Linked DNA regions of Desulfatitalea tepidiphila. The protein of the gene in region 1 interacts with the protein of each later gene in a pairwise test. Links are inferred from orthologs where the notes say so. Each region holds a gene or a part of one and is shown on either strand. Other genes may lie near its edges.

Region 1 (15,774 bases):
ATCCGGCAGAGGCGCCCCGGGGCCCGGTACCATGGAGCGCATGGTCACGGCGGCGCGTCTCTATCGCCGGTTGCAGGTGCCCATCATCGTTTCGGGCGGCCGGGTCTTTTCCGAAGCCGATTCGATAGCGTTTTTGACAAAACGTTTCCTGGTGGACCTGGGGGTGCCGGCGGCGCTTGTTCTCCTGGAAGATCGAAGCCGGGATACCTATGAAAATGCGCTCTACAGCAAGCAGCTTTGCGAGCGGCACGGTTTTCAAAGACCGCTGGTGGTCACCAGCGGCTATCATCTGAAACGCGCTCGGCTCTCCTTCGAAAAGGTCGGTCTGGAGGTCACGCCCTTCCCCTGTGCAGTGACCACCTACCCGGGAAAGGTCTACAGCTGGCATCACTGGTTGCCCAGCGCGACCGCACTGGCGGGCACCTCGGCCGCCCTGCACGAGTGGCTGGGACTGATGTACTATCGATTGCGCTACTGAGAACCGTCATATATCGAAATATTCTATTGCAGCCCTGATTTCTTATCGGACCTTTCCATTAGATTTCTCTCACCCCCTGTGGTAGCTGCTGGCCATTGTTCCGTATAACCCCTGCAAACTCATTGAATTCGATAAAACCATTAAATGGACCGGAGGGCTGCGATGTTGCACAACTCTTTGAAGATGTTTGTGATTATGTTTTTTTCAATTCCCTTATTGTTTTTCGCATCCATGCCGGTAACCCATGCCGATCCGCTGGCCGCTTTCGAGGGCATGAAGGGCGAGATCAAGATTTCCGGAGGCACGGCCCACATCCCGGTGATGAAGGCGGCTGCCAAGGCGATCATGAGCGCGAATCCTGAGGTCCGCATCAGCATTGCCGGCGGCGGTTCGGGGGTGGGGATCAAGCAGGTGGGCGAAGGGTTGGTCGATATCGGCAACTCGGGACGCCAACCCACCGAAGGTGAGGTGAGCAAGTACGGTCTCAAGATGTTCAAATGGGCCATCGATGGGGTTGCCGTGGTGGTGCATCCCCAAAACGGCGTGAAAGCGTTGACCGAGTCGCAGCTCAAGGAGATATTCAGCGGAAAGATTTCCAATTGGAAGCTTCTCGGCGGACCGGACAAGGCGATTAACCTCTACACCCGCGATGCTGCCAGCGGGACCCGTGAAGTTTTCTGGCAAAAGGCGCTCGGCAAGGGAGAAATTTTAGATAAAGCCAATGTCGTGGTCTCCAACGGCGCCATGAAAGCGGCCATTTCCAATGATCCCTATGGCATCGGTTATGTCTCCGTGGGGCATATCGATGACAGCGTGTCGGCGGTGGCGCTGGACGGTGTGGCGCCCACGATGGAGAGCGTCCTGAGCGGCGACTATCCGGTCGCACGTGGACTTTTCAGTAACACCAAGGGCGATCCCGGTCCATTGACCCAATCTTTTTTGGATTTTCTTTTCAGCCCCGCAGGACAGGCCATCGTCCGTGACAGTGGATTCATTCCCGTGAAATGACGCGTAGCGAATTTCTGACCAAGTACAGCTTCATGGCCGCGGCTATCATGAGCGCGGCTGTGCCGCTGGCCATTTTCATATTCATGGCTCTCTTGGGATACCCTATACTGACCAGCGGCCGGTTGTTGGGCACCCTTCTCGGCGCATGGGATCCGATTCACCAGAGCTACGGCATCCTGCCGATGATCATCGGCACCTTCATCCTCGCCATCCTGGCGGTCGCCGCGGCGTTTCCCGTATGCTTGGGATGTGCCGCCCTGGTCAGCGATGCGGCCCCGGGACCGGTCGGGCGGTTCCTGCACGCCGTGGTGCGCATGATGACAGGTATTCCCACGGTGGTTTATGGTTTCGTGGGCATCTTTCTGCTCGTTCCCGTGATACGCGAGGCTTTCGGAGGAGGATCGGGCTTTTCGCTGTTGACGGCCGCCCTCATGCTGGCGCTGTTGGTGTCACCCACCATGATCCTGCTCTTTTGCGACAGTTTTGGACGTGTGGCCCACACCTATCGACAGGCGGCAGCCGCGTTGGGGGCCACCACCGCACAGCTATTTTTTTTGTCGTGCTGCCTCAGGCCCGGAACGGTATTCTGGCCGGTGTGCTTCTCGGTCTGGGCCGCGCCCTCGGCGACACCATGATCGCCCTGATGCTGGCCGGCAATGCGGTCGCCTTCCCAGATCATGTGTTTGATTCAGCGCGCACGCTTACGGCGCACATCGCCTTGATCATCGCCGCCGATTTTGACAGTCCCGAATTCAGGACCCTTTTTCTATGTGGGTTGACCCTTTATGTCCTGACCACGTTGCTGGTCCTGTTCGTACGCCTCACCATGCGGCTTCAGGGGAAAAGGCCATGATGCGCCACACTTTTAAACTGTTTCATATCTGGGTGTGGGGCAGCACGCTCCTTCTTTTGGCTGCAACCGGTACGGTCATCGGATTTTTGTTGGTTCGGGGGTGGGCGGGTATCGGCCGGGAGCTCGTTTTTGGCGAGACACCGGTGCTGGCCGCGCTGATGCTTCAACGCCCGGTCTTCGATGGCCTTTTTCCGGCAATGGTTGGCACCTTCGCGCTGGTATTGCTTTCGGTGGGTATGGCCCTGCCGGTCGGCCTGGCGACCGGGATCTATCTGGCAGAATACGCCACGGGCCGCTTGTATTTCCTTCTCAGCCTGTTTTTTGACATCCTGGCCGGCATGCCTTCGATTGTTGTGGGGCTGTTCGGCTTTTCCATCACCATCTTCCTGCACCATCGCTTTTCCGGTAATATTTACCCTTGCCTGTTCATATCGGCGTTGTCGCTGGCGGTGCTGGTGTTGCCTTATCTCATCCGCACCACCCAGGCTGCATTGGAGGCGATCTCCCCCGATTTGCGATTGATCGGTCCCTCGTTGGGGGCGACACGATTTCAAAATATCTTTCATGTCCTGGTGCCGCATTCTTTGAAAGGTCTTTTGTCGGGGATTCTTCTGGCCATTGGCCGTTGCGCCGAAGACACCGCCGTGATCATGCTCACCGGCGTGGTGGTTTCGGCCGGTATACCGAAATCACTCTGGGGCAATTTCGAAGCCTTGCCTTTTTATATCTATTATGTGTCCGCACAATACGCTGACGCAGACGAGCTGACCCGCGGATACGGGGCCGCCATTATTTTGCTGTTGTTGTGCGCCTTTTTATTCGGTATCGCTTTTTGGCTGCAACGCAGATTGTCCCAACGCATGTTCGAGCGAGTATGAAGATGAGCGAGGTGCCTGCTGTAAAAGTCGAATTGAGAAACGTGCGGTTCGATTATGGCGGCGCACCGATTCTGAACGGTGTGACCGCCGATTTTCCCGCGCACTGCATTACTGCGGTTGTCGGGCCATCCGGCCAGGGCAAGACGACCCTCTTGATGACGCTCAATCGTTTGTGGCAGGAGGACCGGCCAACCGTTGGACAGTTGGCCGGAACAGTTCGCATCCATTTGAATGGTGGATTGGTGGACATCTATAAAGATCCTTACGACCTGACCTGGCTGCGTCGCCGCGTGGCCATGGTGTTTCAAATCCCGAATCCATTGCCGATGAGCATTTACAAGAACGTGGCCTTTCCCCTGAAGCTGGCTGGCGAAAAACGGGATCATCGGATGGAAGAGCGGGTGCAGGCGGCATTGCGGCAGGCCTTCTTGTGGGACGAAGTCAAAGATCGTCTGCACAAGGACGCTCGTGAGCTTTCCGGGGGCCAGCAGCAACGTCTGTGCATCGCCCGGGCGCTGATTTTGAAACCCGAGGTGCTGCTGCTCGATGAGCCGACCTCTTCCCTGGACCGGCGGGCATGTGAAGTTATCGAGGCGCTGCTGGCCCACCTGAAGGAATCGTGTACGATGGTGATGGTTTCGCACTACTTGGAGCAGGTGCGGCGGATCGCCGATCGGGTGATGGTCATGGAAAACGGACGGCTGCTGGCCCAAGACGCCGCATGACCGCGTCCATATCGCCTATTCGTCGCCGGCCGTGATCACCAGGTTGTCCCGGTGGATCACCTCGTCGTAAGGCTTTCCGCCGAGGCGGGCCTTGATCTGCTGGGTCTTCATGCCTTGGATGGCCCGGATGTCGGCCGCACTGTAATTGACCAATCCGACGCCGATGGTCTCATCGCTTGAATTCCTGATGGCCACCGGCGCACCTTCCCGGAAATCCCCCGTGACCGAGACAATGCCACTGGGCAGCAGGCTCTTGCCGCGATGGTGCACGGCCTGTTCGGCCCCGCTGTCGATGGTGAGCGCGCCTTTGGGCGTGAGGGTGTAGGCGATCCAGCATTTGCGGCGGTTCAGCTTTTTCCGGCGTGGCTCGAAATAGGTGCCGTGCGCCTCGCCCGAAAAGAGCTTCAGCAGGATATCGGGTTTGTCGCCCTTGGCGATGATCATGGGCACGCCGGCCGCGTTGACCTTTTTGGCCGCCTTGATTTTACTCAGCATGCCGCCTCGGCCCAAGGCGCCGGGGATGTCGCTGGCATACAGTTCGATTTCTTTGTTGTAGACCGACACATGCGGGATGAGGCGGGCATCGGGTTGGGTGCGCGGGTCCTTGGTGTAGAGGCCGTCGATATCGGTGAGGCTGATGAGAAAATCGGCGTCCATCAACAGGGCGATCATGGCGGCCAGGTTGTCGTTGTCCCCCAGCTTGATCTCCTCGACCATGATGGTGTCGTTTTCGTTGATGATGGGGACCACCTTCCATTCGAGCAGGGTGTTGAGGGTGTTGCGCGCATTGAGATAGCGTTTACGATTGCTCAGGTCGTCGCTGGTCAGCAGGATCTGGGCCACGCGTTTGGCGTGTTCGGCGAAGGCGTTCTCATAGGCGTTCATCAGGCCGCTCTGTCCCACTGCGGCGATGGCCTGGCGCTTGGGAATCTCGTCGGGCCGTTTGGTGAGCCCCAGTTTGCGCAGCCCCGAGGCCATGGCGCCGGAGGAGACGAACAGCACTTCCAAGCCACGGTCGATGAGGGCGCTGATTTGAGAGGAAAGGGATGCGACGGCCGCCATGTTGAGGCCGTCGGCGGCCGTCAGGACATTGCTGCCCACTTTGACGACCACCCTTCTTGCGGATTTGAGACGTTGAATCGGCATAGGCGTAGGGTGTTTCTACCCGGCCGGCGGCGTTGAACAAAAAGTTGGCGATGGCGCGCCGGTCGACGGATTTCTCAACGGTTGAACCGTTTTTTCAATTTCCTGTGGGTGAAGGGTTTCGGGTGGTCGCCGGCATAATCGGCGACGATGTGACCGTCGCCCATGAGCCGCCACTGGTAGATCAGCAGGCCTTCCATGCCCATGGGGCCGCGGGCGTGAATTTTGTTGGTGCTGATGCCCACTTCGGCGCCCAGGCCGAAGCGGTAACCGTCGCTGAAACGACTGCTGGCGTTCCAGAAGACATCGGCCGAGTCTACGTGATCCATGAACCACACCGCACGTTGCCGGTCGCGGGTGACGATGACATCCGTGTGGCCCGATCCATAGCGGTTGATGTGTTCGACCCCTGCGTTCAGGCTGGGCACAACCCGGACGGAGACGATCAGATCCAGGTATTCCGTGGCCCAGTCGGCCTCGTTCGCCGCTTTGACGTCGATGATGCGGCGGGTGGTGTCGCAACCCCGGATTTCGACATTTTTCGCCGTCAAGGCTTTTTGAAGGGCCGGCAGCACCTGTTCGGCCACGGCCTCGTGAACCAGGATGGTTTCGGCCGCATTGCAGACGGCTACGTATTGGCATTTGCTGTCCACGGTGATGCGGATCGCCTGCTGCAGGTCAGCCTCCCTGTCGATGTAAACGTGGCAGATGCCGTCCGCATGTCCGAGCACCGGGATATGCGTGTTGTCCATGATGTGGCGTACGAAGGCGTTGCTGCCGCGGGGGATGATCAGATCGATAAAATCATCCAGGGCCAGCATGTCGGTGACGTCCGCACGGGTTTCCAGCAGGCCCAGCCAACCGGCCGGCAGACCGGCCTCCGCAGTGGCTTCGCCAATGGTGTCGGCCAGAATGCGGTTGGTGCGGGCCGCTTCGCTGCCGCCCTTGAGCAGCACGGCGTTGCCGCTCTTGAGGCAGAGGGACGAGATCTGCACCAGTGCATCGGGTCGCGATTCGAAGATGACACCGATGACGCCGATGGGCCGGCTGACCTTGTAGAGTTCCAGCCCTTCATCCAATTCGAGGGCGCTGAGTGTGACGCCCACCGGGTCCTCCAGTTGAATCAGGCTCTCCAGTCCGGTGCAGGCTTCCTTGATTTTATCTTCACCAAAACGCAATCGCTTGAGCAGTGGTGCGGCCAGCCCCTCTTTCTCAGCCTGGTCCACATCTTCCTGGTTGGCGGCGACAATGGCGTGGCGATGTGCCGCCAACGCCTCGACGATGGCCTTGAGCGCATTGTTCTTGACCGTTCCATCGAGCGCCGCCATACCGATGGCCGCGGCCTTGGCTTGTCGGGCGACTTCCTGAATATCCATGTTTATGACCTCTGCGCAGCTTGTTTTTGTCAACAGGCCGGCTACATACAACGAAACAGGCAAAATTTCAAAGTCAATGGTTCTCGGCCAGCGATTCTAACTGGAAGTTATTCATTAAATCCGGCCCGGGCGGGGCAGGTGGCCGATGCCACACGCCAAGCGGTCAAGAGCCGGTAAAATGCACGGCGGGCAGCCCAGAAACTCGCTGCGCTCAAACAGTCTGGCCCGCTTGTCCGCCGTTTGCATTTAACCGGCTCTAAGACCGCTGGCTCACGTGGCCCTGGCCACCTGTCCCGCCCAGGCCTGCCACAACCATTGCCATGCGAATTTTTATCAAACAACCACTGGAATGCATGCCCTTCAGGTTGAATCACATTCAGTTAGGACTGCTGGTTCGCGGCGCCGACCTCTTTGAAGGCCGACTGAGGGAAGAAGCAGTAGGGGCATGCTTCCGGCGCTTCGTCTCCGTAATGGATATACCCGCACATGCGGCAGCGCCAGACCTTCTGGCCCTCTTCGGCTTCCAGTGGATTCTGTTCGCGGTGAATGGGCAGGTCTTCCAGTGCCGGCATGACCGGTTCATAGCTCCCGAGCAGGTAGCCGGCCAGTACCACCCGCTGGACCTCGCTGGTGCCTTCGTAAATGCGCAGCAGGCGGACGTCCCGGAGGATTTTTTCCACCGGAAACATCTTGGTGTAGCCGTAGCCTGCAAACACCTGCAGGGCTTCGTCGGCCACTTCCAGGGCCGATTCGGTGGCGTACATTTTTGCGATCGATGCGCTGATGTTGGCGTCCAGCCCCTGGTCCGACTCCCAGGCCGATCGCCAGGTGAGCAACCGGGCGGTTTCGACTTTCTGGTACATTTCGGCAAGCTTGAACTGGATGCCCTGAAAACCACTGATGGGCATGCCGAAGGCTTGGCGCCGCTTGGCATAGTCAATGGCGAATTCCATCGCCGATCGGGCGGCGCCCACGCCGAAAGCACCGATGGTGGGCCGGGTTCGGGCAAAGGTCTTCATGGCCAGCACGAACCCCTTGCCCGGGGGGGCCAGCACGTTGGCTTTGGGCACGCGCACGTCTTTGAAGTGGATGCCCACGGTGTTGGAACAGCGCTGCCCCATTTTGGGAATGGGACGGCCCACGGTCACCCCGGGCCAGTCCATCTCTACCAGGAATGCGCAGATGCCTTTGTGTTTGGATTTTGGATCGATCGTTGCGAACACCGATGCGTAGTCGGCCAGGCCGCCATTGGTGATCCAGTATTTGGTGCCGTTGAGAATATAGTCGTCGCCATCCTCCTCGGCCCGGCAGCGGATACCGGAGACGTCCGATCCCATGGTGGGCTCGGAGGTGGCAAAACAGATCTTTTTGAACTCATGGGCCACCCGGGGCAGGTATTTCTCCTTGAGGGCCTCGTTGTCCGAGAGCAGGAGCGGTTCCATGCCCAGGGAGTTATCGAAGAGCGACGTGGCCGTACCGGCGCAGGCGGCGGCGATCTCTTCGACCACCAGGGTGGCCTCGAGCAGTCCCAGTCCCTGCCCACCGTACTGCTTGGGGATGTTCAGATTGATAATGCCGGCGTCATAGGCTGTTTGAATCACAGGCAAGGGGGTCTGGTCGATGCCGTCATAATAGGCGGCCACCGGCAGCACCTCTTCCCGGGCAAACCGGCGGGCCTTCTCGCGAAGTTCTTCCTGTTCGGGGGTCAGGCGAAAGTCGAGCATTTCGGTTGTCCTTCCTTTGGGTCTTGGGTTGACTCCTTTGGTGTCGTTATGGACGGTTGCCAATGGAGTTTTTCGATCATGGCGGCCAGGTAGCGGGACTGGAGTTGTCGGCCGGCCAGGAGGCGCTTGGTCGGTGGCAGACTGAAGATGGCGCCCAGAAATGCGGCCAGGGAGCGATAGCTTCGCATCACCTGGTTGCTGATCAGTACATGGGGCAGGGTGTTGCGTTCGATGGCCATGAGCAGCACCCGGTGGGCGGTGTTGACCGGCGTCACCACACGCCGGAACCGGGCCATCATCGTGATGGCGTCGGACGGGCAGGCCCGGGCACAGACACCGCATCCGAGACAGATGTCGCTGTTGAGCACCGCTTTGGGCCGTTTGCGATTGTCGGCCTCGTCCGGGGTCAGGACGATGGCCTCCACCGGACACCATTGCGTGCATTGGCCGCAGCCGGTGCATTGCCCGGCATCGATGGCGGGCAAATAGTTGGTTGTTTGGACCGGATGAAACGTGGCGAAGCGGCGTGCCGCGATCATGCCTTCACAGCAGCATTTGCAGCAGTTGCAGACGAAGCAGACTTTTTCGCGGACGTTTTCGCCGAACTGAACGAGGTGGTGGGCCTGGGCGCGCTGCACCATATCCTTCGCCTCGATCACGTCCACCGGTCGCGCGTTGCCGTGCCGGATAAGGGATGCGGCGACCAGATTGAAAGTGAGGCAAATTTCCCGCGGGGCGTCGCACGCATGGCCGAGGTAGGCCATTTTATGCCGGCAGTAGCACAAACTGACGCCGATGTGCGATGCCGTGTCGATCACGCGGGACAAGCGTTCGTAATCGAGCACTTCGAGAGTGAAGGCATCGGGCAGTTGACCCTCATCGACAAATACGCGACCCAATTGCGTTTGCCCCCGGGCAAACAGGGCCTTGGCAAAATCCTCCTCGACGTTGATGTAGCGATAGAGCAATTCGGCAAGAGCCTTCTGGTCGATATCGCCGCGTACCCGCATCATCGAGAATTCAAAGAAGCCGGCCATGGGCGGCGGCAGGCAGTAGGTGGTTCGCCCCGCCTCCTCGAAATCCACGAGCAGGGCCCGATCGCACAGGTCGTCGAGCTTTTTCCGGGTGGTGGCATCATCCAGACCCCAGGCGCGCGCGGCCTGCTCGGCCGTGAAGACCCGGATGGGCAACAGGGCGACCAACCGAGCCTCTTCTTCGCTGAAGAGCAGTTTTAGGATACGGAAAAGCTGCTCGGAAGGCGGAGCGCCCTGGGGGAACCGGTTCAGTCGTTCCACCAAGTTCTGGTAGCCTGAAAAGGAAGCCTCCAATGCCATGGCATCCTCGCGTCGGTGTCTGCGGAGTGAAATCCTGTTGCTTGCCTTTCGGGTGGACCATGGAGAGTTGATTTCGTGAACAAAGTATAACAGGGCGAGGCAGGGGTGGCAAGCATCCTGTCGCGTCGTCAGGGACTCTAACTGAATGCTATTCATTAAACTCGGCCCGGGTGGGCAGGTGGCCGATGCCACACGCCAAGCGGTCAAGTGCCGGTAACATGCACGGCGGGCGGCCCAGAAACTCCCCCGGCCTGCGCCTGGGTCAAACAGTCCGGGCCGCTTGTCCGTCGTTTGCATTCGAGCGGCACTACCCCGTGTGGCTCGCGTGGCCCTGGCCACCTGCCCCACCCGGGCCTGCCATCTCCGTTGCCATGCGAATTGTTTTAAAAGACTTTTGGGAAGCATGTCCTTCAGGGTGAATCACATTCACTTAGAACTGCTGTCGTGTCGTCTATCCGAATCCCCGACAGAGAGCGGATGAAATTGACAAGCAACCCGCTCGGCTCTATGGTGCCTGCTGATGAAAATCGAGCACGGATGCCGCATTTGCGAACCACTGCGGGCGATGCGGCCATGGGATCCATCATGGCGCGGTAACATGCCAGCGCTGAAAGGGCGAACATCATGGCAACGATTGAACGGGTATCCATACATGGGGGGCATAGCGGCGAGTTCTGCAGCCACGCCGAAGACCGACTGGAGGAGGTGGTCCAGGCCTATGCCGACCAGGGGTTCGCGTGGGTGGGGTTGACCGAGCACATGCCGCCTAGCGCGGATGCCTATCTTTATCCCGAGGAGCGGCAGGCCGGGTTGACGGCGGCGGCCATGACCGAGCGTTTTGGCCGATATATGGACGAGGCCCGACGCCTGCAGCGGCTCTATGCCGATCGCATCGAAGTTCTGGTCGGTTTTGAGACCGAGGCCACTCCCGGCGCGATCACACTGGCTGAGCAACTGATCGTAGTGTATGCGCCGGATTACATCGTCGGCAGCGTTCACCACGTGGAGGGCATCCCCTTCGATTACAGCGAAGCCGAATACAGGCGGGCCGTCGAGGCACTCGGCGGCATGGAAGCGCTTTACTGCGCCTACTTCGATCGGCAGCACGAGCTCATCGAGCGGTTGAAACCCCAGGTGGTAGGGCACTTTGATCTGATTCGTCTTTTCGATCCGATGTATCGGCGCAACCTGATGTATCCGGAAGTGTTGAAGCGCATCAAGTGCAACCTGGAATTGATCCGCGACTTAGGGCTGATTCTCGATTACAATGTCGCGGCCTTGAAAAAAGGTGCGTTTGAACCCTACCTCAGCCAGCCGATCCTCAACCAGGCATTTTACCTGCGGATTCCGGTGGTGCCGGGCGACGATTCCCATGGGGTGGCCACCGTTGGATTGCATCTGGATGAAGGTATACGGGTATTGGCAGAGAGGGGCTTCAATACCCGCTGGCGCAAGCCGGTGCGCCCGTCCCGGTGACGGCATCCACGGCTCACCGTCAGAATCTTTTTCCCGGTGCCAGATTGACCTCCGCATAACGTCGGGCCAGTTGCTCTATGTCCTGGGTCGTGATCAATTCGCCGAAGCGTTCGCCATGCCGGGACTTGGCTTTGTAAATGTCGATGCAGTCGGCGACGACATCGATGACGGCCGTTTCGGGGTAGATGCCGGGCAGCTCCATGGCCAACTGGGGATGGCGGCCCAGTTTGCCGCCCAGTTGTACACGGAACCCACTGGAGGCCTTGATCAGGGTACCGGTGGGGCAGACCGCGATGCATTGGCCGCAGGCCACACAGCGGTCGTCCGACAGGACGGGTTGGGCGCCGTCCGGCCCCAGACGAATGGCCGCCTCGCGGCATGTGGTGACGCATGCCTCGCATCCGCTGCACGCCTCGTCTCCGATGGCGGGCAGGGCGGCCGCGATGATGCCGATATCCTTGATCTGGGGTTGGGAACAGGCGTTGGGACAGTGAGCCATGGTCACGCGCAGTTCATGGTGGAACTTGAGATTCGCGATGCCTTTGGATTTCAAAAAGGCGAGCAGATCGGCCGATTTCAGCACCTGCTCGATCCGCTCGGCCAGGGCCTCGGACGTCCCGATCTGGTGCGGGCACCCCGACGGTCCGAAGCAGACGTCGAACTGGTAGCCTTTGACTTCGGCGGCCATGCCGGACAGAAAACGCTTCTGGCTGGCCTTCACTTCGGCCAGAGTGACAATGGATTTGCCGGTTTGGCGCGCCTCTTCCGCCACACGCGCGCGAACGCGTTTTCTTACGAAGAAGGGCACTTTCTGAATGGCCGCTTCGGCCTCTGGAGTCCACTTCATTTTTCTATATCCTCTGTTTCCCCTTGGAACACGGCTACTAATCTAAGCTCTATGGCACCGTTGTCCATAAAAATGTAGTTTTAACTCCAGGAATTATTCGCTATGGTGAAGAGACGTTAAAAAAGAATACCTCTTCGGGCGGTCTGCACCGTGATGAATCATAAGGAGCTTGTCATGAGTAACGTTCGCGTCACATTCTTGCCCAACGACATCACCATCGAAGTCCCACAGGGAGAAATTTTGCTGCGGGCCGCCATGGCTGCTGGTGTCCATATCAATGCCTCGTGCGGCGGTGAAGGCATATGCGGGAAATGTCGGGTGATCATCGAAGAAGGGCCGACCGAGAGCGAGCCTACGGAAAAAATCACCCCGGAAGATCGTGCGCGCGGTTATCGGCTGGCGTGCAAGACCCGTGTCACCGGTGATGTCCGGGTACGGATACCGGTGGAGTCGGCCGTCGACATATCGGCCTTGTTGCGCAAGTCGCCCCGTCAGACCGCAACGGTCCGACAGATCGGATTCACCGAGATCAAGGAGCAGGGCCTTTTCGTGCCAGCCGTAGAAAAACGCTACCTGGAACTGACTCCGCCGGACGCACAGGATCACCTGCCCGACGTCACCCGCCTGGTCAACCATCTGCGGATCCACCATGACGAGCATGGCCTCGAAGTCGAGCTGCCGGTGATCCGCAAGATACCGTCGGCTTTTCGTGAGCAGGATTTCAAGGTGACCGTGACCCTGGCCCGGCCGGTGCGTGAATCGGGAAAGACCCAGATCATCAATGTACAGGCCGGCGACACCACCGGACAACATTATGCCGTGGCCATGGACATCGGCACGACGACGATCTACGGGCAACTGGTCGATCTGAACACCGGCGAGGTGCTTGCCGAGCATGGTGAATTCAACGGCCAGATCAGCTATGGCGAGGATGTGATCACGCGCATCATGTTTGCCGAGAAAGGGCCGGATGGCTTGCAGACCCTTCACCGTGTGGTCATCGACACCGTCAACAAGGTGATCGCTAAGATCGTCAAGCAGTCCAAGGTGACGCGCGAGAACATCTCCTTGATCACGTTGGCCGGCAACACCACCATGACCCAGTTGCTCCTGGCCGTGGAGCCGCGTTATATTCGGCGATCGCCATACGTGCCCACCGCCACCATCTATCCGCCCATCCGCGCCACCGATCTGGACATTGATCTGGATTCCCATGTGACCGCCCTGGTCTACCCCCAGGTGTCGAGTTACGTGGGCGGCGACATCGTGGCCGGCGTGATGGGTTGCGGCATGTACCGCACCGAAAAGTTGACCCTGTTCATGGATATCGGCACCAATGCCGAAGTGGTCATCGGTAACAAGGATTGGATGGCCTGTGCGGCTTGCAGCGCCGGCCCGGCCTTCGAAGGGGGCGGCATCGAATTCGGCATGCGGGCCGCCAAGGGCGCCATCGAGGACTTTTCCATCAACCCCGAGACCCTAGAACCCATGATCGCCACCATCGGCAACGTCCGGCCCAAGGGCATCTGCGGATCGGGCCTGATCACCATCGTGGCCACCCTGTTCGAAAACGGCGTGATCGACAATCAGGGTAAGTTCGATCGTGATCTGAAAACCGATCGTATCCGCGAAAACAACAATGTCTATGAATATGTGCTGGCCTACCAGGAGAGCACCCAGATCGATCGCGACATCGTGATCAACGAGATCGATATCGAAAACCTGATTCGCGCCAAGGGCGCCATCTTCAGTGGCTGCATGACGCTGTTGAGCGAAGTCGGCATGGATTTCGACAACGTGGAGCAGATCATTCTGGCCGGCGGATTCGGCAGCTATGTGGACCTTGGGCGGGCCATGGTGATCGGCCTGCTGCCCGAGGTCGAACCCGAGAAGGTAGTCTATGTGGGCAACAGTTCGCTGCTCGGTGCGCGCATGAGCGCGTTGACCAACAGTGTGCGTCAGGAGGTGGTCAGCGTGACCAACATGATGACCAGCTTCGAACTTTCAGAGACCCACTCTTACATGGACCATTACTACGCGGCGCTGTTTCTGCCCCACACGGATTTGAACCGGTTCCCGAAACTGACCAAACGCCTGCAGGAGCAGCGTGAAATGATCGCCCGGATACGCGCAGGGGAGGGAAAGTAAACCACTTGCCTGTGGGCTGTCCACAAATCGGCCAATTGGGTATTTGTAGTGAGCCCTAGCTGCGGAATTTGATAAGTTTGACCGCTTCATCCACCCACTCGGTGATGTGACGCACCTGGGCGCGGTGCTGGCGGTCGTTTTTCAGCCGTCCGAAGGTCTCTTCCTGGGTCTTGATCGATTCTATCAGCGGTACATCCTCCATGGTGCCCAGGCTGCCCACACCTCGCAACGCGACCCGCAGGTTTTGCATCAGGGGGCCCATGCAATTGGGACTCTCTTTGTGCCCGAAAATTTCGGACCGGGGGTCGCCGTACTCGAAGGCGGCCGAGCGCAGGATCGCCTTGCTGGTGTCGCCACCCACCAATGAGAGAAAGATATAAAGTTCTCTTTCCAGATTGAGCAGCATGGCGGCCGGTATGCGCTGGCCGCTGGTTTCGCCGAGCTGAAGCGCTTCCATCAATTTTTTGTGGATCGTTTGAATTTTGGTGGAAAACGCTTCATGGTCCTTCTCGATCCGCCAGGCGGCGTACTCGGCCATCAGGGTGTCGATCTTATGGCGGCTCAGCACAATATCCTCGGGGGTGATGTCATAGTCGGTCAGTGACTTGTCGCTGTGCACGATGAGGTTGGCCAGCATGATCGCCTTGTTGTCCGAGTACTGGACCGTGGCCGAATCGCTGCTCAGGTCTTCCAGGAGAATCTTCAAGGCGCGTTTGGGTTGATTCATTTGGGTCGTCAGACCCTGCAATGCGTTGAGAAAGGCACTTCGATCCTGGGGTACGACCACGTCTTTCATATGGTGCCACAGGAATTGAAAGATTTTCTGTTCGTATTGGCGGAACAGCGGCACCGCCTCGGCAAAAGCGCTTTTCTTGAAGCGCCCCTCCAAGCTGAAGCACCCCTTCAATTTTACCACCAGCGCCTCGGCTTCCTCCCGGGCGATGCGGAAATCCTTGGCCAGAATCTGGTAATCCTGGTCCGTGAACTGGATCGGGTGGTGCACCATGCCGACCATTTTTTTGCGCGTGGCCGAACGCCCTTTGTAAAAGGAGACCATGCGATAGATCCGGCTGTCCACCGCCTCCCGGGGCGGTGTCTTGCCGGCCGAACGCTCGGTCCCTGTGTCCTCGACCACATGGATGTCGTCAATGACATGGTCTTTGACCTGATCGAGGCGAACTTGCAGGTTTCCGAGAAGCTCCTGGGTCAGTTGGGGCTCCTTGTTTCCCTGCCCGGCGGCATGGAGCAGATCCGACGACAGGTGGAGACGCTCTCCCAGCAGGAAGGTGTTGATCTTGGCAAAATCGTCGGCATAGACGCTTTTGATCATCTTGGCCACTTTTTGCGGCGACGCACCGGCCAGTTCCAGGGCCAACTGGGCGATACGGAGTTTTTCCGGTGAAACGATCTGGCTTTCGGATTCGCCGAGCAGCCATTTGATATTGTTCAGCTCGATGGGCGGCGATTTGACCTGGGCCCGCACTTTGGGCAGTTCCAGGGCCGCGTTGTAGACGCCGGTGTAGCGCCTGACTTTAGCGGAGGCGACCTGTTGCCGCATCCATTGATCCACCTTGTCCACCAGGCGCTCCATGGATTTGGCGCCGAGGCGGTTCAGGCCGGCCATCAGGGTCAGATTGGGGTCTGGATAGAGGTTTTCGTCGTTGATGATGGGGACCATCAGGCGTTGCCCATGGTCATCGACGCCGATGGGTTGGCCGGTCTGCCGCGACTGACGGAATCCGGAGAGAATCTTCAGGCACAGCCGGTAGTCGGGCAGATCGTCG
Region 2 (15,602 bases), on another replicon or contig:
ATCCGCATCGCCACCCCGCCGCCGGGCAAAGAGGATCTGCCGCCTGGCGTGGGCAGCTCCTACGTCTTCAACCTCAAGCCGGGCGATCGGGTAACGATCAGCGGCCCCTACGGCGATTTTTTCGCCAAGCAGACCGAACGGGAGATGTGTTTTATCGGAGGCGGCGCTGGCATGGCCCCGTTGCGCAGCCACATCCGTCAGCTGCTGCTGGGCGTAGAGTCCAAACGACGTATCACCTTCTGGTATGGAGCGCGATCGCGGCAGGAGATGTTTTACGACGAGGAGTTCAAGGAACTCGAAGCGCGTTTTTCCAACTTCAGTTACCACGTGGCCCTGTCCGATCCGCAACCCGAGGACAAGTGGCATGGACCCACCGGGTTCATCCACCAGGTGGCACTAAAACAGTACCTGGGCGACCACCCTGACCCGACCGAAATCGAGTATTACCTGTGCGGTCCGCCGCCCATGGTGGCTGCCGTTGAGAAGATGTTATACGATTTGGGCGTTGAAAACGACATGATCGCTTACGACAAATTCGGATAGTCACAATTCGCTCGCACCTCACTTGCTCGGCCGATCGACCTGCGCTTGATTACACCTAACGACCCCATTACAGCTGTCTTGAATGTCTGAGACACAGGTGTCTCACAAACAGAAACGGACGAACCATACGGGTGTTCAGTCACCACCGGAAGCTCAATATCTATATGATATTAAACCATTACTTTTTTAGCAGGGCGATTTTTGAGCCTGGCACAGTTCTTGATGAACCAACGGACGAGCCCATAACGGCGACCGTCCATATGATGAGAAGACAGAGATCAACACCTAAACCCATAACACGCAAGGGGGATCCCATGAAAATCAAGGTAGATAAAAACATTGTCGAATTTGTGCCTGAAAACACGCTCGAAACCGCCGATCTCGAAAAGCTGTGGAATACGATCGTTGACTGCGTCAAGTTCAATAAAAAGCTGGTTCCCATTGGTGAGTTTGTGCCCCAAAGATCCAATCTGGCACGATTCACCATCGAGGATAAGTAGGTGTTCCCATTTAATCAACCCAGGGCTTTAACAAGTAATCGTTCATAAGGAGGAGGCAGGCATGCACAAGGTATTGATCGCGTATATCAGCAGGACAGGGATGACCGAGAAGATGGCCAACTTTATCGCCGAGGGGGTGCGCATGGCCGGACAAGAGGCCGTGGTGCGCAAGGTCGCTGAAATATCGAGCGAAAAGGATCTGGAAGGCTACGCCGGATATATTTTCGGCTGCCCGACCTATCATCGCGATATGACCAATGGAATGAAGACGTTTCTATTTCTGGCCCAGAAGGCCAACTTGACCGGTAAGATGGGAGGGGCATTCTGCTCGTATACCCACAGCGGTGAGTCGGGTCCCATGGTTTTTGATACCATGCAACATGTGTATAAAATGGATATGGTGGATTTGGGTGCGCTGAATCTGAAAGAGCACGTCATCGGGACCCAAGACGGCACGAAAGCCTGCCAGGACTATGGTCGAGCGGTTGCCGGCAAGCTGTCCTAAGGTCTGTTTGCGTCGATTCACCATCGGATGCGGCCCAAGGTGAGTCGACGCAACCTCCGATGGATGAACATGCGGGGACTAAAATCCCATCTTCTCGGGCGGCCGCCGTTCAGGAACGTAGTCGTGGGGAATGGTTTCGTCGTTCCAGGCTTTGGAGACATACAGATTGCAATAGCAGCTGCCAAACTCCTTGACATCCGGTTCGCGGTAAACGCAGGGGCAGACGATATCCTTGTCCGCTTCCCGATTGCCTGATGCCAGCCGGCAGGGACAGGCCATATAGCCGTACCGATCCTTGTTCTTCAACAAGGCGTCCAGCAATTCAAACACGCGTGCTTTATCCTTATTGAAATAATATCCCTTGGCCTCTTGAATCTTTTTCAGATTTTCGTAAAGTTGCTGGGTATCCATTATATGCCCAATGCCTCCTTGATTTCGGCCTCCTTATAACCGACGATCACCTTGTCACCGATAATGATGGTCGGAAACGAGCATTTGGGGTTGAATTTCTTGACGTCTTCCAGGATTGCCTTTCGCTCGTCTCCTTCCAGAAGATCCACATCCACGAACTCATATTTAACGGTGCATTCATTCAGCAGCTTCTTGGTGGATTTGCAGTGGCTGCAGGTGCTCAAACTGAATATTTTGACAGGTTCTTGGGCCATGACATCTTTCCTTTCATTGTATCGAGAGGGTTGGCATATGAAAAATCGAATGCACAGGTATATGATCGTTCTTTGCTCTACCGCCGGGCACCCGATACTTCGTTTTCCTTTAGTACAACTCCTGTCAGAATGCAAATGGCAGGCATCCTGAGAAATCAAGGAAAATATTCATTCCTATTGAATCTGTGCTTGACATCCCATCCTAAACCAGTTTAGAAAAATAGTAATTATTCCTATTAAGCTATAGTATGTGCCAAGGCTGATGGAATGGTAAGAATCAGCGTCGTCAAATCTCATCGGAAGGCGGAATATCCGACACCCCGTGGAAATCCCGAAAGCATACCGCGACAGGAACGTTGGAAAAGAACATCGGAATAAGGCCATCCAAACATAATCTTTCCAAGAAGGGAGACAATATGGACATCAAGGAAAAAGTGGAAAAGGTCGCCAAAGAGGCCAAGCAGGTACCCGTGCAGGATTTGACCATCTGTGATGCAACCCAGAAAATGATCATCAAGGGACGCACCGATGGTGTGGAAACCGCCTTCGACCGGGCGGCAAACATGAAGGCTTGCCCGATCGGTGCAGATTCGGCCTGCTGCAAGCACTGCTTCATGGGACCATGCCGCCTCAATGCCAAAGACCCTTACGGCAAAGTCGGTGTGTGTGGTGCCACCATCGATACCATCATGGCGCGGAACTTTGCCCGCATGGTGGCCTCTGGCTGTGCGGCTCACACCGACCATGGCATGAGCATGGTGGATGTGTTCCGTGGCGTGGTCAACGGCAAAATCAAGGACTACGAAATCAAGGATGTTGAAAAACTGGAAGCCGTCGCCCAATCCATCGGTATTGAAACCGAGGGACGCACGGTCAAGGAAATCGCCACCGATCTATACGAAGAGCTGGAAAGGACTTACACCCAGGTCGAAGGCGAAATCCCCTTTGCCAAACGGGTGCCGCCCAAGACTCTCGAGACTTGGCGCAAGCTCGGCATCGTGCCACGCGGTGCCATGCGCGAAATTATGGAGATGATGCACCGCACCCATATCGGGGTGGACCAGCACTACGCAAATATCACCAAGCAGTGCAGCCGCACCGCGCTGGCCGATGGCTGGGGCGGTTCTATGGTCGCGACGGAAATTTCGGACATCCTCTTTGGAACGCCATCCCCGGTAAGCATCGAAGTGGATATGGGCGTGCTCAAGGAAGACCAGGTCAACATCATCATCCATGGTCACGAACCCAATCTGTTCGAGTCGATGATCGCCTCGGTGAACGAACCCACCCTGGTCGCAGCGGCCAAGGCGGCCGGCGCCAAGGGCATCAACCTGGTCGGCATGTGCTGCTCGGGCGCCGAGGTGCTCGTGCGTCACGGCATTCCCCATGCCGGCAACTTCATGTCCACCGAAGCGATTTTGATCACCGGCGCAGTGGATATGATGGCCGTGGACGTACAGTGCATCAAACAGGGTTTGGTCAAGGTGGCCGAATGCTACAACACGCCGCTCATTACCACCAATCCGCGCTGCCACATCGAAGGCGCCACCCATGTGGAATTCGACGACCACAACCCCAAAGAGACCACCGACGAACTGGTTATCAGGGCGATTACGCGGTTTAAAAATCGCACGGCCAAGATCGAGATCCCGAAAAATGTGGGGATCGGCGTTCATGGCTTTTCCCATGAATATATCAACTACATGCTGGGCGGATCGTTCCGCGGCTCTTATACACCGCTCAACGACAACATCATCAACGGCCGCATCCGGGGCGTGGCCGGCGTGGTCGGCTGCACCAACCCGCGGATCAAGCAGGACTGGGTGCACGTGGAGCTGGTCAAGGAACTGATCAAGAACGATGTACTGGTGCTGCAGACCGGCTGCTCCCAGATCGCTCTGGCCAAAGCGGGCCTGACCACCCCTGAAGCCGCCCATCTGGCCGGTCCGGGGTTACAGGAGGTTTGCGAAACCGTGGGTATGCCGCCGGTGCTGGGCCTCGGCTCGTGCGTGGACAACAGCCGCATTCTCATTGCCGCATCCGAAATGGTCCGAACCGGAGGGCTGGGCGACACCATCGCCGATCTGCCGGTAGCCGGCTGTGCGCCGGAGTATATGAGTGAAAAGGCGATTTCCATCGGCCACTATTTTGTGGCCTCGGGCGTCTACACGGTCTTCGGGGTCACCTTCCCCATCGTCGAAGGCACCAAGTTCCACAAACACCTGTTCGAAGATCTTGAGACCATGGGTCTCGGGAAGTGGGGTTTTGCCGTCAATCCCCATGATATCGCCAGACTCATGATCGCCCACATCGACAAGAAACGCAAGGCGCTGGGTCTGGACAAGGCTCGCGAACGCGTCCTGATGGACATGTCCGATCGACGCTCGATCGATGCGGCCTAACGGCGCAATCTCGATTCAATCACACCATCAAACCAAAGGGCGCCCCATCCAGGGGCGCCCTTTCTTTATCGTTCCAGCATATCGACATGCTCGGTTAGAAAACGATAGAGCGTGGCGCGACCGACCCCTAATTCGCGGGCGGCGCCGGCCTTGTTACCGCCGGTCTTGACCAGGGCCTCCCGGACGGCCCCGATCTCCAGGCGTCGGGTTCGGCCCCCGCTCGGCCGAGCCGGCGATGGCAGTGCGCGCGCCAATTCGCGCAGTTCCAGCGGCAGGTCATGGGGCATAATCACCCTGCCGTTGCACTTGACGATGGCGAACTGCACGGCATTTTGGAGCTCCCGCACGTTTCCGGGCCAGCCGTAATCCATCATGAGCGCCAGGGCGGCCTCGGAAATCGCTGGCACCGACCGTTCGTTGCGTTCGGCCACCTGACGCAGAAAATGCTCGGCCAGCAGCGGGATGTCGGTTTTCCGCTCGCGCAGGGGGGGGATGTGGATGGGGATCACATTGAGGCGGTAGAAAAGATCTTCACGGAAGGCATCGCGCCGCACCTCTTCCTTCAAGTCCTTGTTGGTAGCGCTGATCACGCGCACATTGACGCTGATGGTGCGCTCGCCGCCGACCTTTTCGAAGGTGCCCTCCTGCAGAAAACGCAGCAGTTTCACCTGCAGCGATTTGGGCAGATCGGCCACCTCGTCGAGAAAGACCGTGCCACCGTCGGCCAGCTCGAAGCGCCCCTTTTTATCCCGGATGGCTCCGGAAAAGGCACCTTTGACATGCCCGAACAGCTCGCTTTCGATCAATCCTTCGGGCAGCGCCCCGCAGTTGATCGGCACGAACGGTGCACCCCCCCGGCGACTCTCGTTGTGCACCGCATTGGCCACCAGCTCCTTGCCGGTGCCGGTCTCGCCGAACAGGTGCACCGGAAAATCGTATTGGGCCACATCGACGATCTGCTGATAGACCGCGCGCATCTTGCTGTCGCCGCCGATGATGTTGGCGAATCGATTCAATTCGCCACTCCGGCGCTGCAACTCGAGAAACTCGGTGACGTCGCTGAAGGCGGCCAGCACGCCTGAATATTCTCCGTCATCCCCGCGCATCATGGTGGCCCGAAACTCGACCCGCCGAGTTTCGCCGCTCTTGGAGGTGATGGTCAGCGGATAGGCGACATGATCCTGCAGGATGGGACCCCCGTCGCAAAACGAGCAGCGCTGACCGCAGAAGGGGCCTTCAAACACCGTGTGGCAATCCCGGCCCAACACCTCCTCGCGGCGATAACCGGTAATGCGTTCGGCTTCGGCATTGAAGAAAAAGATCCGCCGCTGCAAGTCGTGGGCAATGATGCCCTCTTTCAGGTTGTCCAATATGCGGACCAGGTTTTCTCGACTGGCAATGGTGGTGACGAATTTTCTATCCGGCATGATGGTCACATGGGTATCGAATTCCGGTCAAATCAGGGGCCGATGCACACGGGCCGCGTTCCATCCGAGATGCGAAGGTATTTAAGGTCTCGGCCTTAAACGTCCAAGCGACCGAAAATCTATATGAGAGAGATGGTAATGTCAATTGATATGGGTCTGTTACCGCGTACCCCGCCACAAATGGCCACTTTGTGGAGGGACGCTGACGAGACGCTGATCAGGAGAGGCGATGAGGCAAGGGCTGGTTCAGGGAGATGCCCTCGAGGTCGATGGAGACATCGTACACGACGATCTCCACACCCTCTGAGACGACCTCACGAAGACGTCGTCCATACTCCGGATCGATCGCATCCGCCGGCTCGAAAACCTGTGCATCGCAGCGCTGCACCACGAAGAACATCATTGCCCGGGTGCCGCTGTTTTTGATGGCGAGCAATTCGTCCAGATGCTTCTGCCCCCGCACCGTGCGGGCGTCCGGAAACCTCGCTACGCCCTGTTCCACCAGAGTGCAGTTTTTCACTTCTACGTAGCAATCGGTACGACCGATGCCGCTGAGCTTGATATCCAGGCGCGAATGCGCGCTCACCTTGACCTCGGTGGCCACCTGTTCATATCCTGCCAGTTCCGGCACAGCGCCGTGGGACGCGGCCAGCGCCACCAGCCGGTTGGGCACCAACGTATTGATGCCCACCAGGGAGGTGGGCATCTCGATCAGTTCCCACGTATACTTCAACTTGCGTTTGGGATCGTCATGGAACGAGAGGTAGACCGGGCGCCCGGGTTCGCTGCAGGCCGCCATGCTGCCCGAGTTGGGGCAGTGCGCCGTTACCGCTCGGCCATCGTCCAGGACCACGTCGGCCAGAAAACGCTTGTAGCGCTTGACGAGCGTTCCGCGCACCAGGGGAGACCAGAGCCATCGGGCGGATGCAACGGCTGTTTTTTGTTTCACGAGGCGGCTCCGAAATATCTCTTACCCGATACGCCGCTGTACATACGCTTGCAGGCTGTCGAGCCCTTCGCGGATATTTTCCAGGGAGTTGGCGTAGGAGAAGCGCAAAAACCCTTCACCGCCGGCACCGAAATCGATGCCCGGCGTGACGCCCACATGCGCCTGTTCCAAAATGTCGAAGGCCAGGGCGTAAGAGTCCTGGGAAAGGTGCCCGGCATTGACGAAGACATAAAAGGCACCTGTGGGTTCCACGGCGATTTGAAAACCGATCTCCTTGAGTCGTCGCACCATAAAACGCCGTCGCTCGTCGTAGATGGCCACCATGCGGGCCACGTCCGCTCCGGCCCGGGTCAGGGCGGCGATGCCGGCCATCTGTACGGCGGCATTGGCCGAGATGAAAAAATTCTGATGCAACTTCTGGATGGGCCGCACAAACGGTTTGGGTGCGATGAGATATCCCAGGCGCAGGCCGGTCATGGCATAAAGCTTGGAGAAGCCGTTGACCACGAAGGCGCGGTCGGTGAACTCGAGAATCGAGTGGGCTTTGCCCTCGTAAACCAGGCCGTGATAGATCTCGTCGGAAAGCACGTAGGGCCCCATCTGGGCGATGGCCCGCATGCGGTCGGCCGAAAGCAGAGTGCCGGTGGGGTTGGCCGGTGAATTGATGAAGACGGCGCGGGTGCGGGATCCGAGACGCTCCTGGATCTCCTCCGGCCGGTATTGAAAACCGTCGGTCTCGCTCACCGGCACGGTCACGCAGCGTGCTTGCAGGAAATTGACGAAGTTGGGGTAGCAGGCATAGTGGGGGTCTGACAGGATCACTTCGTCACCGGCCTCGAGCAGGGCGGCGCAGGCCATGAAGATGGCCGGCGAGCTGCCCGCCGTGACCACGATCTGATCCGGGTCCACCGTCACGCCGTACTTTTCGTGATAATCGCCGCAGATCGCCTCGCGCAAAGCCGGCAACCCCAGGCTGTGGGTGTAGTGGGTGAACCCGTCGGCCATGGCCCGGCAGACGGCCTCGGTCACACATGGCGGTGTGTCGAAGTCCGGCTCGCCCACTTCAAGGTGGACGATGTCGATGCCCCGGGCCGCCATCTCGCCAGCCTTTTCCAGCACATCCATCACGATAAAGGGCGTCATCTCGTCGACGCGCTTGGCAACCATAACCTTTTCGGCCCCCTTACACGACCTTGTTCAACGGATATTCGATGATCCCTTCGGCGCCGGCCTTGAGCAATTTGGGAATCAGATCGCGCACCACTTGGGTATCGACCACGCTCTCCACGGCAAACCACTCGGACTGATAGAGCGGAGACACGGTGGGGGCGTTGAGGCTGGGCAGCAGGTTGACCACGGTCTCCAGATTCTCCCCGGATACGTTCATCTTCAGGCCTACCAGCTTTTCGCCGCGCAGGGCGCCCTGCAGCAGCAGGGCGATCTGTTCGATCTTTTCCCGTTTGGCCGGGTCCTTCCAGGCTTCGTGGTTGGCGATAAGCTGGGTGTTGGTCTGCATCAGCTCGTAGATGATGCGCAACCCGTGCGCCTTGATGGTGCTGCCCGTCTCGGTCACCTCGACGATGGCGTCGGCCAGCCCGGAGACCACCTTGGCCTCGGTGGCGCCCCAGGAGAACTCCACCGACACATCGATGTGGCGCTCCTTGAAAAACCGCTGGGTGTAAGCCACCAGTTCGGTGGCGATCTTTTTGCCGGCCAGGTCCTCGAGCGTCTTGATGCCGGAATCGTAGGGCACGGCCAGCACCCAGCGCGCCGGGCGCGAACTGACCTTGGAATAGACCAGGTCGTCGACCACGTGCACATCCGAGCGGTTTTCGGCGATCCAGTCCTTGCCGGTCAAACCGGCGTCCAGGGTGCCGTTTTCGACATAACGCGACATCTCCTGGGCCCGACAGATGGCGCAGTCGATGGTTGCGTCGTTGATTTCGGGAAAATAGCTGCGCCCGTTCACATCAATGGTCCAGCCGGAACGCTTGAACAGCGCAATGGTGGCGTTCTGCAGGCTGCCCTTGGGAATACCGAGTTTCAATGGGAGTGACATCTTATTTATAGACCTCCTTGGGGTCGAACACCGGTTCGCCGACCACTTCGACATTTTGATCCTTGTCTACACGTTTGAAAAAGCAACTCCTGTGGCCGGTGTGGCAGGCCGCCCCGCCAACCTGCTCGACCTTGAGCACCACTGTATCATCGTCGCAATCGATGCGGATCTCCTTGACCAGTTGCACATTGCCCGACGTCAACCCTTTGGTCCAGAGGGTCTGACGGGTACGGCTGTAAAAGGTGGCCTTGCCCGTACTCAGGGTGGTCTCCCACGCCTCGGGGTTCATGAAGGCGACCATGAGGACCTCGCCGGTCTGATGGTCCTGAACCACCGCCGGTACCAAGCCGTCCATTTTTTTGAAATCAAGCACTGCCTTCATGTCCACCTCCTCGCCTGTGAGATCATATGCGATAATAAAAACAGGTCAAGTACCGATTATTGCGGACAGAGTCAAATTTTTTTTCGGTTAGCGCATTGGATGGAACATTTTTTGAACAGCTTGCCGTCACCCTCCTTTTTTGATAAGTTCAACAAATTTCAATCTGTATCGGAAGGCGGCGCCTCGGGGCAATTGCGGGAACGCGGTCGCATGGGGCGCCGATCAGGTCAACCCATATGGCAAAACCCGTCAGTACCTCGCAGATTTTAAAAAAGCGGGCACGCAAACAAAACGGCAACACCTGGTCCAGGATCATCAAATGGTCCCTGTGGTCGGTCTTCCTGCTCATGCTGGTGGCCGGCGCCGCCACAGTGGGCATCTTCTTCTATTTAAGCCGGGACCTTCCCAAGATCTCCACCTTGAAGGATTATCATCCGTCGATCGTCACCACGGTTTTGTCTGACGACAACCGCAAGATCGCCGAATTCTACCGCGAACGGCGCATCGTGGTCCCGCTGGAAGATATTCCCCTTCAACTGCGACAGGCCTTTATCAGCGCCGAGGATGCCCGCTTTTACAAACACCGGGGCATCGACGTGTTCAGCATCGTGCGCGCCTTTTTCAAAAACCTGGAAGCGGGCGCCATCGTTCAGGGCGGCAGCACCATCACCCAGCAGGTCACCAAAAGTTTTCTGCTGACCCCGGAACGCAGCTATGAACGTAAGATCAAAGAGGCCCTGCTGGCTTATCAGATCGACAAGACCTTCAGCAAAGACGAAATTCTCTATCTTTACCTGAACCAGATCTACCTGGGCCATGGCGCTTATGGCGTCGAGGCCGCGGCCGAAAATTATTTCGGTAAACCGGTGAAAGACCTCAACTTGGCCGAATGCGCCATTCTGGCCGGTCTGCCCCAGGCGCCGAGCCGCTATTCGCCGTTTCACTATCCCGAGCGGGCCAAGCAACGACAGATCTATGTGCTCAACCGCATGGTGGACGAAGGCTACATCACCCAGATCGAAGCCTCCGAGGCCATGTCGGTCCAACTGGACATCCACCCGCGCCGCAACTGGTACCTGGAGCAGGTACCCGTATACACCGAGGACATCCGACGCTACGTGGAGAAAAAGTATGGCGAGGAGACGCTCTATCGCGACGGGTTGAAGATCTATGCGGCCGTGAACATCGAAATGCAGAAAGCGGCCCGCGCGGAGATTCAAAACGGGCTAAAGGAGCTGGATCGCCGGGAGGGTTACCGTGGCCCCCTTGAGAAGCTGAGCCCCGACGAAATCGAAGCCTTTTCCCAGGAGTTGCTCAAAGAGTTCGCCGAAAAGCCTCCCGAAAAGGACGCCAGCATCCGAGGGGTGGTGATCGATGTGGACGACAAGGCCGGACGCGTGACCGTGCGCATGGGAGACCGGCGCGGCGTGATCCCATTCGAAAAGATGCGTTGGGCGCGCAAGCCCAACCCCGACGTCTCCTTTTTCGCGGCCCGCCTCACCCGTCCGAGCCAGGCGCTGTCCGTGGGCGACGTGATATTGGTCGAACTGGTCGAGCACGATCCCAAGACGGATCTGTGGCAGCTGAATCTCGACCAGGTGCCGGAGGTTCAGGCGGCCCTGGTGTGTATCGAGGTCGGCACCGGCCTGGTCAAGGTGATGGTCGGCGGTCGGGACTTCATGGAGAGCCAGTTCAACCGCGCCACCCAATCGCGCCGCCAGCCAGGTTCGGCCTTCAAGCCGATCATCTATGCCGCCGCCCTGGACCGGGGCTACACGCCGGCCACCACCATCATCGATTCGCCCATCGTCTTCGAAGACGAAGAACACGATTTCACCTGGAAGCCGAAAAACTACGGGAAAAAATTCTACGGTCCGACCCTGCTGCGTGAGGCGCTGGCCCAGTCGCGCAACGTCGTCACGATCAAAATCATGCAGGATATCGGCATCGACTATGTGATCGACTATGCCCGCAAACTGGGCATCGAGTCGGATCTGAGCCGGGACCTATCCATTGCCTTGGGCTCTTCGGGCGTGTCCCTTCTGGAAATCGTCAAGGCCTATTCGGTCTTTGCCAATCAGGGCTATCTAGTGGAACCCGCATTTATTACCAAGATCGAGGATCGCGACGGCAATGTCCTCGAAGAGATGGATCCGGTCCGTAAACAGGTGATCGAACCGAGCACCGCCTATATCATGACCAGCCTGATGGAAGGCGTCGTCAAATTCGGCACCGGCCAACGGGTCAGGGCGCTCAAGCGTCCGGTGGCCGGCAAGACGGGCACGACCAACAACTTGTTCGACGCCTGGTTCGTGGGCTACACGCCACGCTTTGTTACCGGCGTCTGGGTCGGCTACGACCAGGAGCGCTCCATGGGCAAGGGTGAAACCGGCTCACGGGCCGCCAGTCCGATCTGGCTTGGATTCATGCAGCAGATCCTCAAAAATGAACCGGTACGTATTTTTCAAGTCCCCGAAGGCGTGGTGTTTGCCAAAATCGATGCCGATACGGGCCTGTTGCCCATCCCGGAATCCAAGCACACGATCTTCGAGTGTTTCAAGGAGGGCACCGTGCCGACCGAATCCACGCCCAAACCGGGCACGGTGACCGCACCGGATCAGTTTTTCAAACTGGACATGTAAAACAATCCGTTTATGGGCCTTCGCCACATTCTCATGGTGCTCTCGCTGCTGGCGTTTCTATCCGCTTCGGCCGGCGGTGTGCTTTACTACTCGGCCCTGCGCCGGGCCGCCTTCACCGAAGCCGAGCAGGGGGCGGCCACGCGGACCCAGTTGATCCATAAGAGCATCACCTCGTTTCTTTCCGAACACCACAACACCATCGTCACCCTGGCCGGCCTGCCGGCGCTGCAGGAGGCCCTGCTGATCGACACCCCCGATGCCCTGTACCGCGGCAACGTGATGCTCGACCATTTCGCGGCCACCCTCAACGCCGACGTCTGCTACCTGATGAATCGCGATGGGATGACCGTCGCTTCGAGCAACCGCAGGGAGGTCGACAGCTTCGTCGGCCAAAACTTCCGCTTCCGCCCCTATTTCCAGCAGGCGATCAGGGGGGGGCACGGCACCTATCTGGCCCTGGGCGTCACCTCCGGCAAACGCGGCGTGTACCATGCGTATCCGGTCTATTCCGATCCCGAGGACAGGCCGATCGGGGTGGCGGTGATCAAGTCCTCCATCGAAATCATCGAACAAGAACTGGGGCTGCCTGCGGAGGACATTGTCCTGGTCATCAACGAGGCCGGCGTGATCTTTATCTCCAATCGGACCGAATGGCTATTCCATCTCGCCTGGCGTCTGTCACCCGAACAACTCCGGGATCTGCGCGAAACCCGGCAGTTCGGGCCGGGACCGTGGGAATGGACCGGCCTCATCCGAAACGATAACTATGTCACCGATCGCAACGGTCAACGCTATTTGATCCATCGGGCCGACATCGACCGCTTCGCCGATTGGCATATTCTTTATCTGCGCAACACGCGCGCCATCTCCCAATCGGTCTCCGGACCGCTGCTGAGCATCGTGCGCCCGGTGGCCCTGCTGCTATCGGTCCTGATCGGCATATCGGTATTGGTGCTCTATCAGAAAGCCAGCCGCGAAATTCTTCGTCGCCGCACTGCCGAACAGGCCCTGCGCCAAAGCGAAAACCGCTACCGCTCGCTGTATCACCACACCCCGGCCATGCTGCACTCCATCGATCGGCAGGGCCGGCTGCTCAGCGTCAGCGATTTCTGGGTGGAGACCACCGGCTACAGCCGGGAAGAGGCCCTGGGCCGGCCGCTCACCGATTTTCTGGCGCCCGAATCCCGGCAATACGCTGCCTCGGTGAGCCTGCCGCAGTTTTTCAAATACGGCCATGTCAAGGATGTGCCCTACCGGCTGATCAAAAAAAACGGCGAAACCATCGATATCCTGCTGTCGGCCATCGCCGACCGCGGCCCGGACGGCACCATCCAGCGGTCCCTGGCGGTCTCCATCGACGTGACCGAACGCAACCGGGCCGAAGAGGCGCTGCGCATCGCCAAAGAGGAACTGAGCCGCTATTCCAAGGAGCTGGAGCAGCAAGTTCGCAAGCGTACCAGTGAAATCACGGCCATCCTTAAATATACACCGGCGGTGGTCTACATGAAGGATACCCAGGGACGTTACCTGCTGGTCAACTCGCGTTTCGAAAAGCTGTTCGGGGTGACCAGCGCCGAGGTCCGGGGCAAAACCGACGACGAACTCCTGCCCGCCGAAGTGGCCCGGCAATTCAGCGCCAACGACGAACAGGTCCTGACCACGGGCGAATCCCTGCATGTCGAAGAGCAGATTCCACTACCCGAAGGACGCCAGACCTACCTGTCGGTCAAGTTTCCCATCTACGAGGCATCGGGCAAGATCCAGGGGGTTTGCGGCATCGCCGCAGACATCACAGCGCTGAAGCGTGCCCAGGAACAGCTGCGCCGGCTATCCGGGTCGATCATGGCCAACCAGGAAAAGGAACGGGCGCTGATCGCCAGGGAACTGCACGACGAACTGGGGCAGCTGCTCACGGCGCTGCGCATGGATGCGGTATGGCTGCAGGAACACCTGAAGGGCAAGGACACGCCGGCCGCCGAACGCGCGAGGGCCATCTGCGAACTGGTGGACACCACCATCGAGGAGGTGCGCGCCATGGCCATTCGCCTGCGCCCCGGCGTGCTGGACGACTTGGGGCTGGTCGAGGCCCTGGAATGGTATACGACCGAATTCGAACGGCGGGCAGAAATCGCCTGTATTTTCAACCACGGCGCCATTCCCGCCGTGGAAAACACCATCGCCACGGCCGCCTATCGTATCGCCCAGGAGGCGCTGACCAACGTGGCGCGGCATGCCAGGGCCAACCGGGCCAAAGTGGATTTACGCATGGCGGACGACATCCTGGTGCTCGACGTCCGCGACGATGGCGTGGGTTTCAATCCTGGTGCGCTTTCGGAAAACCAGATGCTGGGTTTGGCGGGCATGCGGGAGCGGGCCGCTTTGGTGGGTGGACGTCTCGATGTCGCCTCCCTGCCGGGCCGGGGCACCGCGGTCCAGTTCCAGGTACGGTTGACCGGCTCCTTTGGAGGCACCATATGATCCGAGTGTTTTTGGCAGATGACCACAGCATCGTTCGCGCAGGGCTGCGTCGCCTGATCGAAGAGAGCGGCGACATGGAGGTGGTCGCCGAGGCGGCCGACGGCAGTGAAGCCATCCGTATGATTCGCGAGATTCGCCCCGACGTGGCCGTCGTGGATCTCTCCATGCCGCAGATCGACGGACTGGAAGTCATCGGCCGCATCCATCCCGAATTTCCGGAGCTTCCGATCATCGTCCTGACCATGCACGCGGAAAACCAATACGTAGTGCGCGCCATCGAGGCCGGCGCCATGGGATACATCACCAAGCAGTCTGCGCCCGAGCAGTTGGTGAAGGCGATCCGCAAGGTTATCAGCGGCGCGCGTTATCTGACCGACGATGCCACCGAATCCCTGGCTTTGCGGGTTTCCAAGGGCCGGCGGGGCGCGTCGGGTCTCGACGATCTCTCCACCCGGGAACTGCAGGTGCTGCGCCGCCTGGCCCTGGGACACACCAACCGAGAGATTGCCGAAACCTACCACATCAGCATCAAGACCGTGGACACCTACCGTTTCCGGCTGCTCAAAAAACTCCACCTGCGCAACAACGCCGACCTGTCCCGCTTTGCCATCCAGAACGGCCTGATCGAACCTTAGGCGAAAGACACGGACATGGCAGGCGTGTGTGGGGCGGGTGGCCAGGGCCACGTGAGCCTATGGCATTCAATTGGAATTGCTATGCGTTGAAAAAGAGGCTTGCATTGAGGGCCACAGGTTCGTAGAAAGAGTGTTTGATATTCTATTGCCAACCCTAATGCCAACCACCACAAGGAGAGGACAATATGCGTGAAGCAGTGATTGTCAGTGCGGTCCGCACGCCACTGGGCGGATTCAATGGTGCTTTGACCAACATCGGGGCCACCGATCTGGGCGGCATGGTCATGGCCGAAGCAGTCCGGCGCGCCGGTATCCAGCCGGCTCAAGTCGACGAAGCGATCATGGGCCAGGTGCTGCCCTGCGGATACGGCCAGAACCCGGCCAAGCAGGCGGCCATCAAGGCGGGTCTGCCCTG

The links.
Region 2: the proteins of DFT_RS19475 (region 1) and sfsA interact in binary tests that used the Escherichia coli proteins (3 or more experiments, as listed by UniProt). The link is inferred for Desulfatitalea tepidiphila from one-to-one orthologs.

What each region holds. Positions count from the first base shown.
Region 1 is NZ_BCAG01000005.1:390,839-406,612, reverse strand. The notes cover bases 4,313-7,217. They hold DFT_RS19475 (glutamate-5-semialdehyde dehydrogenase), read right to left. Parts: upstream 6,462-7,217; coding sequence 5,163-6,461; downstream 4,313-5,162. Other genes in these bases: DFT_RS19470 (acyl-CoA dehydrogenase family protein), read right to left, coding at 6,842-7,217; proB (glutamate 5-kinase), read right to left, coding at 4,313-5,088. Outside these bases: DFT_RS19505 (YdcF family protein), read left to right, coding at 1-478; DFT_RS19500 (phosphate ABC transporter substrate-binding protein), read left to right, coding at 674-1,486; DFT_RS19495 (hypothetical protein), read left to right, coding at 1,483-2,121; DFT_RS26840 (hypothetical protein), read left to right, coding at 2,118-2,339; DFT_RS19490 (PstA family ABC transporter permease), read left to right, coding at 2,336-3,217; DFT_RS19485 (phosphate ABC transporter ATP-binding protein), read left to right, coding at 3,214-3,942; more of proB, read right to left, coding at 3,958-4,312; more of DFT_RS19470, read right to left, coding at 7,218-8,185; DFT_RS19465 (4Fe-4S dicluster domain-containing protein), read right to left, coding at 8,167-9,519; DFT_RS19460 (histidinol-phosphatase), read left to right, coding at 10,144-10,995; DFT_RS19455 (4Fe-4S dicluster domain-containing protein), read right to left, coding at 11,015-11,842; DFT_RS19450 (ASKHA domain-containing protein), read left to right, coding at 12,017-13,990; DFT_RS19445 (hypothetical protein), read right to left, coding at 14,046-15,774. UniProt on the Escherichia coli protein: Catalyzes the NADPH-dependent reduction of L-glutamate 5-phosphate into L-glutamate 5-semialdehyde and phosphate. The product spontaneously undergoes cyclization to form 1-pyrroline-5-carboxylate.
Region 2 is NZ_BCAG01000006.1:742,768-758,369, forward strand. Bases 5,126-7,858 are described here. They hold sfsA (DNA/RNA nuclease SfsA), read right to left. Parts: upstream 6,992-7,858; coding sequence 6,260-6,991; downstream 5,126-6,259. Other genes in these bases: DFT_RS23345 (sigma-54 interaction domain-containing protein), read right to left, coding at 5,126-6,042; DFT_RS23355 (pyridoxal phosphate-dependent aminotransferase), read right to left, coding at 7,013-7,858. Also shown: nqrF (NADH:ubiquinone reductase (Na(+)-transporting) subunit F), read left to right, coding at 1-543; DFT_RS23320 (hypothetical protein), read left to right, coding at 858-1,043; DFT_RS23325 (flavodoxin domain-containing protein), read left to right, coding at 1,105-1,548; DFT_RS23330 (ferredoxin-thioredoxin reductase catalytic domain-containing protein), read right to left, coding at 1,627-1,959; DFT_RS23335 (glutaredoxin family protein), read right to left, coding at 1,959-2,213; cooS (anaerobic carbon-monoxide dehydrogenase catalytic subunit), read left to right, coding at 2,630-4,615; more of DFT_RS23345, read right to left, coding at 4,681-5,125; more of DFT_RS23355, read right to left, coding at 7,859-8,158; hisG (ATP phosphoribosyltransferase), read right to left, coding at 8,175-9,050; hisI (phosphoribosyl-AMP cyclohydrolase), read right to left, coding at 9,052-9,432; DFT_RS23370 (penicillin-binding protein 1A), read left to right, coding at 9,669-12,074; DFT_RS23375 (PAS domain S-box protein), read left to right, coding at 12,087-14,552; DFT_RS23380 (response regulator), read left to right, coding at 14,549-15,187; DFT_RS23385 (acetyl-CoA C-acetyltransferase), read left to right, coding at 15,373-15,602. UniProt on the Escherichia coli protein: Binds to DNA non-specifically. Could be a regulatory factor involved in maltose metabolism.